2 linked regions of the Halioglobus japonicus genome follow. The protein of the gene in region 1 interacts with the protein of each later gene in a pairwise test. Links are inferred from orthologs where the notes say so. Each region holds a gene or a part of one and is shown on either strand. Other genes may lie near its edges.

What was found. The genes of interacting proteins can lie anywhere in the genome.
Region 2: the proteins of eno (region 1) and rpe interact in binary tests that used the Escherichia coli proteins (3 or more experiments, as listed by UniProt). The link is inferred for Halioglobus japonicus from one-to-one orthologs.

Annotation. Positions count from the first base shown.
Region 1 is NZ_CP019450.1:3,148,619-3,154,839, reverse strand. The notes cover bases 1-2,788. They hold eno (phosphopyruvate hydratase), read left to right. Parts: upstream 1-645; coding sequence 646-1,932; downstream 1,933-2,788. Other genes in these bases: ispD (2-C-methyl-D-erythritol 4-phosphate cytidylyltransferase), read left to right, coding at 2,235-2,788; BST95_RS14855 (septum formation initiator family protein), read left to right, coding at 1,953-2,231; kdsA (3-deoxy-8-phosphooctulonate synthase), read left to right, coding at 1-625. Outside these bases: more of ispD, read left to right, coding at 2,789-2,948; tRNA pseudouridine(13) synthase TruD, read left to right, coding at 3,420-4,430; BST95_RS14835 (protein-L-isoaspartate(D-aspartate) O-methyltransferase), read left to right, coding at 4,512-5,144; BST95_RS14830 (DUF368 domain-containing protein), read left to right, coding at 5,147-6,076; BST95_RS14825 (peptidoglycan DD-metalloendopeptidase family protein), read left to right, coding at 6,096-6,221. UniProt on the Escherichia coli protein: Catalyzes the reversible conversion of 2-phosphoglycerate (2-PG) into phosphoenolpyruvate (PEP). It is essential for the degradation of carbohydrates via glycolysis.
Region 2 is NZ_CP019450.1:228,430-231,220, forward strand. It holds rpe (ribulose-phosphate 3-epimerase), read right to left. Parts: upstream 1,835-2,791; coding sequence 1,166-1,834; downstream 1-1,165. Other genes in the region: trpE (anthranilate synthase component I), read right to left, coding at 1-936; BST95_RS21215 (nucleotidyltransferase family protein), read right to left, coding at 1,988-2,263; BST95_RS01150 (aminoglycoside phosphotransferase family protein), read right to left, coding at 2,562-2,791. UniProt on the Escherichia coli protein: Catalyzes the reversible epimerization of D-ribulose 5-phosphate to D-xylulose 5-phosphate.

The sequences.
Region 1 (6,221 bases):
AGGTCTGTCCATTCTCGCCGAGATCAAGTCGACCTTTGGAGTGCCCGTGATTACCGATGTGCATACCCCGGAACAGGCTGCGCCCGCTGCCGAGGTTGCAGATATTATTCAGTTGCCGGCTTTCCTGGCACGGCAGACCGACCTGGTTGCAGCGATGGCAGCCACCGGCTCTGTCATCAACGTGAAGAAGCCCCAGTTTTTAAGTCCCTCGCAAATGGCCAACATCGTTGAGAAGTTTGGCGAATGCGGCAACAACCGCATTCTGCTGTGCGAGCGCGGCAGCAATTTTGGCTACGATAATCTTGTGGTCGACATGCTTGGTTTTGGTGTTATGAAGCAGGCCTGCGGCAATGCGCCGCTGATCTTCGACGTGACCCACGCCCTGCAGTGTCGCGATCCCGGTGGGGCTGCCTCCGGCGGACGCCGTGCCCAGGTGGCAGAGCTTGCCCGTGCTGGCATGGCCACTGGCCTGGCGGGGCTGTTCCTCGAAGCCCATCCCGATCCCGATGAAGCCCTTTGTGATGGTCCCAGCGCGCTGCCGCTGGACCAGCTCGCCCCTTTCCTGTCGCAGGTGAAAGCAGTGGACGATCTCGTCAAATCACTGCCGCCCCTGCAGATCGATTAGAAAATACGGAGTAATACCCTATGAGTAACATCGCTAGTGTTCAGGCGTTTGAAGTGATGGATTCCCGCGGGAATCCCACGGTTATGGCTGAAGTGACGCTCGAATCCGGCCACGTGGGCGCCGCCTGCGCGCCCTCCGGTGCTTCCACCGGTTCTCGCGAGGCGCTGGAGCTGCGCGACGGCGACAGCAGCCGCTACCTGGGCAAAGGTGTCACCAAGGCGGTCGATTTTGTAAACGGCCCTATCAACGCCATGCTCAAGGGCACCGACGCCGCTGCGCAGCGCGACCTCGACCAGGCGATGATCGATGCCGACGGCACTGAGAACAAGGAAACCTACGGCGCCAACGCGATTCTGGCGGTGTCTCTTGCCGCGGCCAAGGCAGCTGCAGCCGGTAAAAACATTCCGCTGTACCAGCACATTGCCGACATTAACGGCACCAGCGATTTCACCATGCCGGTACCGATGATGAATATCCTCAACGGCGGTGAGCACGCCGATAACAATGTCGATATTCAGGAATTCATGGTGCAGCCCGTTGCGGCTCCGACGTTCGCCGAAGGCCTGCGCGCCGGCGCAGAAATTTTCCATCACCTGAAGAAAGTGCTCTCCGCGCGCGGTCTGAACACCGCTGTGGGTGATGAAGGTGGCTTTGCGCCCAACCTGCCCTCTAATGAAGCGGCTCTGGAAGCGATTGCCGAAGCTACAGCTAATGCCGGCTACAAGCTGGGCACTGACATTACTCTGGCGCTGGACTGTGCGGCGTCTGAGTTCTACAAGAACGGTGTTTATGACCTGGCCGGCGAAGGCAAGCAGTACGACAGTGCCGGTTTTGCCGACTACCTGGCAGACCTGGCTGGTGCGCATCCCATCATCTCTATCGAAGATGGCCTGGATGAATCTGATTGGGATGGCTGGAAGCTGCTCACCGAAAAAATTGGCGACAAGGTGCAGCTGGTGGGTGACGACCTGTTCGTTACCAATACCAAGATCCTGCAGGAAGGTATCGACAAAAACATCGCTAACTCCATCCTGATCAAGTTCAACCAGATCGGCTCGCTGTCCGAGACGCTCGACGCCATCGCCATGGCCAAGGCTGCGGGTTACACCGCGGTTATCTCGCACCGCAGCGGTGAAACGGAAGACACCACTATTGCCGACCTGGCAGTAGCGACGGCCGCTGGCCAGATCAAAACCGGCTCGCTGTGTCGCTCTGATCGCGTGGCCAAGTACAACCGTCTGCTGCGCATCGAAGCGGAGCTGGGTAGCCGCGCTCCCTACCGCGGCATGGCGGAATTCCAGCGCTAAGCTGAGTCGGGACCGGGCCCTTGCGCTGGTTGTTCGGCATTCTACTGGTTCTGCTGGTGGTGCTTCAGTACCGCCTGTGGATTGCCGAGGGGAGTCTCGCCGAGCAGCAGCGCCTGAAGCGCCAGGTCGATCGCTTTACCGAAGAAAACGCGGTGTTGCGCGAGCGCAACGCCGTGCTTGAGCGCGAAGTATTGGAGCTGCAAACCGGGAATGCCGGTGTGGAGCAACGAGCCAGGGAACAACTCAACCTGGTGCGCGACGGCGAAACCTTTTACCAGATGGATGACGAGGCGGAATAGGGCGTGCCTGAACCTGCCTGTCACGCTGTGCTTCCCGCCGCCGGTATCGGCGCGCGCATGGGCAGCGATACGCCCAAGCAATACCTGCAAGTGGCAGGGAGTACCCTGCTGGAACACAGCGTTCGCGCGCTGCTCGCAGCCCCCTCTGTCAGCTCCCTGACAATAGCGCTTCATCCTGACGATACCCGTGCACAGTCCCTGGCGCTGCTCGATGATGCGCGTATTCACACTGTCGTGGGTGGCGACGAGCGCGCCGATTCCGTGCTGGCGGCACTGCAGGATTTGTCGGCGCGGGCAGCGCCCGATGACTGGGTGTTGGTACACGATGCCGCGCGGCCTGGCCTGGCCCCTGCCGATGTTGAGCGGCTTATCGCCGCTGTCACCAGTACCGGCAACGGCGGGATTCTGGCGGAACCGGTGGTGGATACCGTCAAGCGCAGCGATGCCGCGGGCCACGTGCTCACCACGCTGGATCGCACCCAGTTGTGGCGCGCGCAGACACCGCAGATGTTTTCCCTTGGCGCATTGTTGCAGGCAATGGAAAATGCGCGAGAGGCGGGCCTGACGGTCACCGATGAAGCGTCTGCAATGGAGTATGCAGGGCATAGAGTGGCGCTGATCCAGGGCGCCGCCGCCAACTTGAAGGTGACGGTGCCCGCCGACCTGGCGTTGGTCGCCTGGTATCTTGAGCGTCGCACTGACGAGGAAATACTATGAGAATCGGGCACGGTTACGATGTGCACAAGTTTGGTCCCGGGGACAGCATTGTGCTCGGCGGGGTGTCGATCCCGCACGCCCGGGGTCTGGTGGCGCACTCTGATGGCGATGTGTTGCTGCACGCGGTGTGCGATGCGCTGCTGGGAGCCATTGCCGCCGGCGATATCGGAGGCCACTTTCCCGATACGGACCCCACTCACGCCGGCGCGGATTCCCGTGAATTGCTGCGCCAGGTGACGACGCTGGTGCATGAGGCCGGTTATGTGGTGGCTAACCTCGACAGCACGATTATTGCCCAGACGCCAAAAATGGCCCCCATATCCCCGGCATGCGCGAGCACATCGCCGCGGATCTGCAGGTATCTGCCGGGCAGGTGAATGTTAAAGCCACAACCACCGAGAAGCTGGGCTTTGCCGGCCGCGAGGAAGGTATTGCCGCGCACGCCGTGGTATTGCTGGAAGCGGCAGCTCAATGATGGTAGCCCGGCCCCGGGCCCATGGCGACGCTGTGGCCCAGGCCTTGTTCAAGGCCCGCCCGGAAGATTTCTTTGTCGATGAAGAGCTCGGTTTCGAGCCGGTCGGTGAAGGCGAGCATGTCTTTCTGCACCTGAAAAAACGTCTGCTGAATACGGCCGATCTGGCGCAACGCATTTCTTCTCTGAGCGGGATTCATCCCCGGGATATCAGCTACAGCGGTATGAAAGATCGCCAGGGCGTAACGCGCCAGTGGTTCAGTGTGCGCATGGCGGGCAAGGCCGAGCCCGACTGGCAGCTGTTGTCCGAGGAAGGCGCCGTGACCGTGCTGGCGGTGACGCGGCATCAGCGCAAACTCAAGCGCGGTGTACACAAGGCCAATCGGTTCCGGATCGTGCTGCGCGACCTGGAGGGCGACCGCGACGCGATTGATCAGCGTCTGCACCGTATTCAAACCGAGGGCACACCCAATTACTTTGGCGAGCAACGCTTTGGCCGCGATGGTGCCACCCTGGATCAGGCTCGCCATTGGCTGGAGCGCGGTGCGCGTAAGGTCTCCCGCAATAAGCGCAGCCTGTTTCTGTCGGCGGCGCGCAGCTATCTGTTCAACCTTGCTCTCGCCCAGCGGGTGAATGCCGGTACCTGGCGCGAGGTATTGCCGGGCGATACCTGCATGTTGCAGGGTACGCGCAGCCTGTTTGTCTGTGAGCAGCCCGATGCCGACATCGCCGAGCGGGCCGCTGCGGGTGATCTGCACCCGGGCCTGCCGCTGTGGGGCCGTGGAGCGCCACAAAGCTATCTGCAACCCGGTGCGTCGCTCGCTGCTGAGCAGCTCCTCTGTGAGCATTTGGAGCGGGCGGGCCTGGAACTGGCCTGGCGGCCGAGCCGGCTTGTTGCGGATGACTTTTGCTGGGACTTTTGTGATGATGACGTATTGCAACTGGAGTTTCGCTTAGGGGTTGGCAGCTATGCGACAGCGCTGCTGGGCGAATTGTTGCAAGGGCAGTGATTCTGCCGGGTAACAACAAACAATAACGGGACATTCGGAGTGGTATCAGGAGTGAGCAGGGTAGACCTCAAGGGGATTGGTATGACATCGCAGCGGACACGCGAGCGGCTCATCCAGCGTCTGGTCGACCAGGGGATTAGTAATCATAAGGTGCTGGACGTCATGGCGACGACGCCCCGGCATTTGTTTCTCGATGAGGCTATGGCTCATCGCGCCTACGAAGACGTCGCGTTGCCCATTGGCTTTCAGCAAACCCTGTCGCAACCTTATATCGTGGCCCGCATGACCGAGCTGCTACTCGAGGGCGGGGCCCCGGAACGCGTGCTGGAGATCGGTACGGGCTCGGGCTACCAGACAGCCATTCTGGCGCAGTTGGTGGGCGAGGTTTACAGCGTTGAGCGCATCAAGCCCCTGCAGCAGAAGGCTCGCCAGCGCATGCGCCAGCTCAAGCTGCGCAATGTGCACATGAATCACGCCGATGGCGGCATGGGCTGGCCCGAGCGCGGCCCCTTTGACGCTATTCTCGCCGCCGCTGCCCCCGAGCGTATTCCCGAAGATTTACTGCGCCAATTGGCGCCGGGCGGGCGTCTGGTGATGCCCGTTGGTGGCGCCACCCAGCACCTGCAGATCGTGGATCGCACCCACGAGGGGTTTGAGACCACCATCGTCGAAGAGGTGCGTTTCGTGCCGCTGCGACCTGGCACAGTGAGGTAGCCTTGACCTCCCTGGGCGTATATCTGCGCGGCATCCTGATGGGTGCCGCAGACATTGTTCCCGGTGTGTCCGGGGGCACCATGGCCTTTATCACCGGCATTTACGACGACCTGCTCGGCGCGATTCGTGCAGTGGATCTCGAGTTTGCGCGCAAGGTGCTAAAGCTGGATATTCGCGGTGCCTGGGAGCACATTAACGGCGGCTTCCTGCTGGCGCTGCTGCTGGGTATTGTCACCGCCGTGGCGACCCTGGCACAGCTGTTGTCCTGGGTGCTGGAGTATCATCCTGTGCCCCTGTGGGCGTTTTTCTTCGGCCTGATCCTCGCCTCGTCGCTGGTATTACTGAAACAGGTGCCCGCGTGGAACACGGGTCGGCTGGTGTGCCTCGCTGCCGGCATTGCCGTGGCGGTGACCATTGCCCTGGCGCCCATGGTGAACCTGGACTTTGGCCTGCCCGGAGTATTTCTCGCCGGCTTCCTGGCGATTTGCGCCATGATACTGCCCGGCATCTCCGGCAGTTTCATTCTCGTGCTTATCGGTATGTACGGGCCCACGTTATTGGCGGTGAAGTCGCTGGATCTTGCTTATCTGGCGGTGCTGGCCACGGGAGCGGTGTTTGGATTGATGGTGTTTTCGCGCCTGCTGCACTGGCTTTTACAACGCTTCCATGAGGCCACCATGGCCTTGCTCACGGGTTTTCTGTTCGGTTCGCTGTTGGTGGTCTGGCCCTGGAAACGGGTATTGGCCTGGGTAGAGAGCAGCAGCGGCGGCCTTAAACCCGCGCAGCAGGTGCCGGTACTCCCCGACAGTTTTCTGGTGCAGACGGGCACCGATCCGCAGACGCTGTTGTGCATGGCGCTAATGGTGTTCGGCTTTTGCCTCGTTTGGTTGGTCGAGCGGCGCTGGGGCCAGGAGGCAGGCGCCAGCCCCTAGGGGGCAGCGCTGCGGGAGCATGAAACTGGGCCAGCGGGGTGCCATGTATTGTCTCCTGTGCGCACTGCTCACAGCCTGTGGCGGCAGCCCGCCCGCGCCGGTTGAAGATCGCAATCGCGCCGGCTCCAGTAGCGGCCAGTACAGC
Region 2 (2,791 bases), 2.9 Mb from region 1 along the record:
GCGGGTGCCGGCTATCGGGCGCACGGTGACCAGGCCTTTCTCTACGCGGGCGAGGATTTCCGGCGAGGAACCGACTATATGGAAATCCTCGAGATCGAGGTAGTACATGTACGGCGAGGGATTGAGGTTGCGCAGGGCGCGATACAGGTTCAACGGCGGGGCATCAAAGGGCACGCTCATACGCTGCGAGGGCACTACCTGCATAACATCGCCGGCGAGCACATATTCCTTCACCTTGTCGACGGCCTCAAAGTAAGCCTCTTCGGTGAAGTGGGAATCGGCCTGCTGTTCCAGGTTGGCGCTATCGGCGGCATCCAGCACTACCGGGGGCAGTGCCGGCATGGGTTCGGGCAAACGTAGCACCAATGCCTGCAAGCGCGCTTCTGCGGCCTGCAATGCATCCGGTTCAGCGGGATCGACATTGACGATCAGGCGGATCGTGCCGGCGAGATTGTCAAACACCAGTACCTCGTCTGCCACCATAAGCAGAATATCCGGGTTACCCAGATCGTCTTCCGGCGTACCGGCGCGCAGGCGCGGCTCAACGTAGCGCACGGTATCATAGCCAAAGTAGCCGACCAGTCCGCCGTGGAACACGGGAAGATCTTCCCGGGGCGCGGTGCGATAGCGGCCCTGGAAAGCTTCGGCATAGGCCAGCGGATCAGCCACTTCCTCACTCTCGGTGAGTTCACCGTCGACCCAGGTCTCGGCGCGGTAACCGAACACCTTCAGTACCGTGCGGCAGGGCAGCCCAATAATGGAGTACCGGCCCCACTTTTCGCCGCCCTGAACAGATTCAAAGAAGAAGGAATAAGGCCCTTCCGCCAGTTTGCGGTAGGCGCTGATGGGTGTTTCCAGATCGGCCAGCACTTCAATGCTGACCGGGATACGGTTGTAGTCTTGTGCCGCCAGCGCGGCAAAGTCCTGCGGATTCATGGGAAGTCCTCGGAGAAGTCAGTTTGCGTAGAAATAAGGTCGAACGAATGCCCTGGCTACCATCGCCAGCAGGTGACCTCTCGCATCGACAGCAGGTCGATGCCTGTACGCATTGCTGTTTGCACAGCGATCTCCGGATAAGTGGAGCAGCTATTGTACATGGCCGCTTAGTGATCGCAACCGGGGAGATTAGCAGCGGCCGCCCCCTGCCGGTGCGGCTTCACCGTACTTAGACTTTAGCCAACTCGGCCCGCATTTCAGCAATCACTGCAGCGTAATCGGGCTGGTTAAAGATGGCGGAACCCGCCACAAAGGTGTCCGCGCCTGCAGCGGCGATCTCGCGAATATTCTTGGCCGACACACCGCCGTCAATCTCGAGGCGAATGTCGTGGCCAGAGGCGTCAATCAGCGCCCGCGCCTCGCGCAACTTGTCGAGGGTACCCGGGATGAACGACTGACCACCAAAGCCGGGGTTGACCGACATAAGGAGAATCATGTCGACCTTGTCCATCACGTACTTAAGCGCATCCAGGCCCATGGCGGGGTTGAATACCAGGCCCGATTTACAGCCTGCGTCGCGAATCATCTGCAGGGAGCGATCCACGTGGGTGGAGGCGTCCGGGTGAAAGGTGATGTAGGTTGCGCCCGCCTCGGCGAAATCGCCAATGAGGCGATCGACCGGCTGCACCATCAAATGCACATCGATGGGCGCCGTCACACCGTGGTTGCGCAGGGCCTTGCAAACCATCGGGCCGATCGTGAGATTCGGCACATAGTGATTGTCCATCACATCAAAGTGCACCACGTCGGCACCGGCGGCGAGGACATTGTCGACCTCCTCTCCGAGCCGGGCAAAATCGGCGGAGAGAATAGAGGGGGCGATCAGGTAATCAGCCATGGGAGGGCTCCTTCAAATAGTGGCGCTATTCTACCTGTTCCTGCGCCGAACGCACCCTCGCTGTGACCAGCGTATCGAGTTCCGCCAGACGCTCGGGGGTACCCACATCAACCCATTCACCGGGGTAGTACTCTCCGCCCAGGGCACCGGCGGCTATCGCCGCATCCAGCAGCGGCCGCAGGGCCAGGCGGCCAGGGCCAGGCCAGCGAAGAAGGCCGGGGTAAAGAGGGCCACGCCGGCATAGGTATGACCGGGGCGACTGCCCACTCGCTTGCTGACCCGCCCCGCCTCATCCAGGCAAAAATCACCGAGGGGATGATGTTCGGGGTTATCGACCATAACCAGATGCGTCTGCTCCCAGGGTGCCAGGGTGTATTCGCGCAGGCGCTCAAAGGGGTAATCGGTCCAGACATCGCCATTGATGACCATAAACGGCGCGCCTGCCAACAGCGGCAGGGCCTGCTGAATACCCCGGCGGTCTCCAGCGGCTGCAACTCACGCGAGTACGTTATGTTTACACCAAAGGCACGGCCATCACCGAAGTAGTGTTCGATCTGCTCGCCCAGGTGCGCCACATTGATCACGATATCAACCACCCCCAGCGCTGCGAGGCGGCGCAGGTGATGTTCCATCAGCGGCGTATTCGCCACCCGCAACAGCGGCTTGGGCGTGTGCTCAGTCAAGGGGCGCATGCGCTCGCCGAAGCCGGCGGCCAGGATCATGGCCTTCACAGTGCACTGCCCCAGGGCTGCTGGCGAACGGCGGCCATGACATCCGATTCAAACCAGGCTGCCGCCTCGCTTATCGGACCCGGCGTCTCGCCATAACGCGCCAGCATTTCGCGCACATAGCTGACCACCAGTGGCAGGTCATCTAGGTAAGCGGTCTTGCCGTCGCGCAAATACAGGCGCGCGAATGTGCCCAACACCTTGATGTGTCGCTGCAGCCCCATGAGAT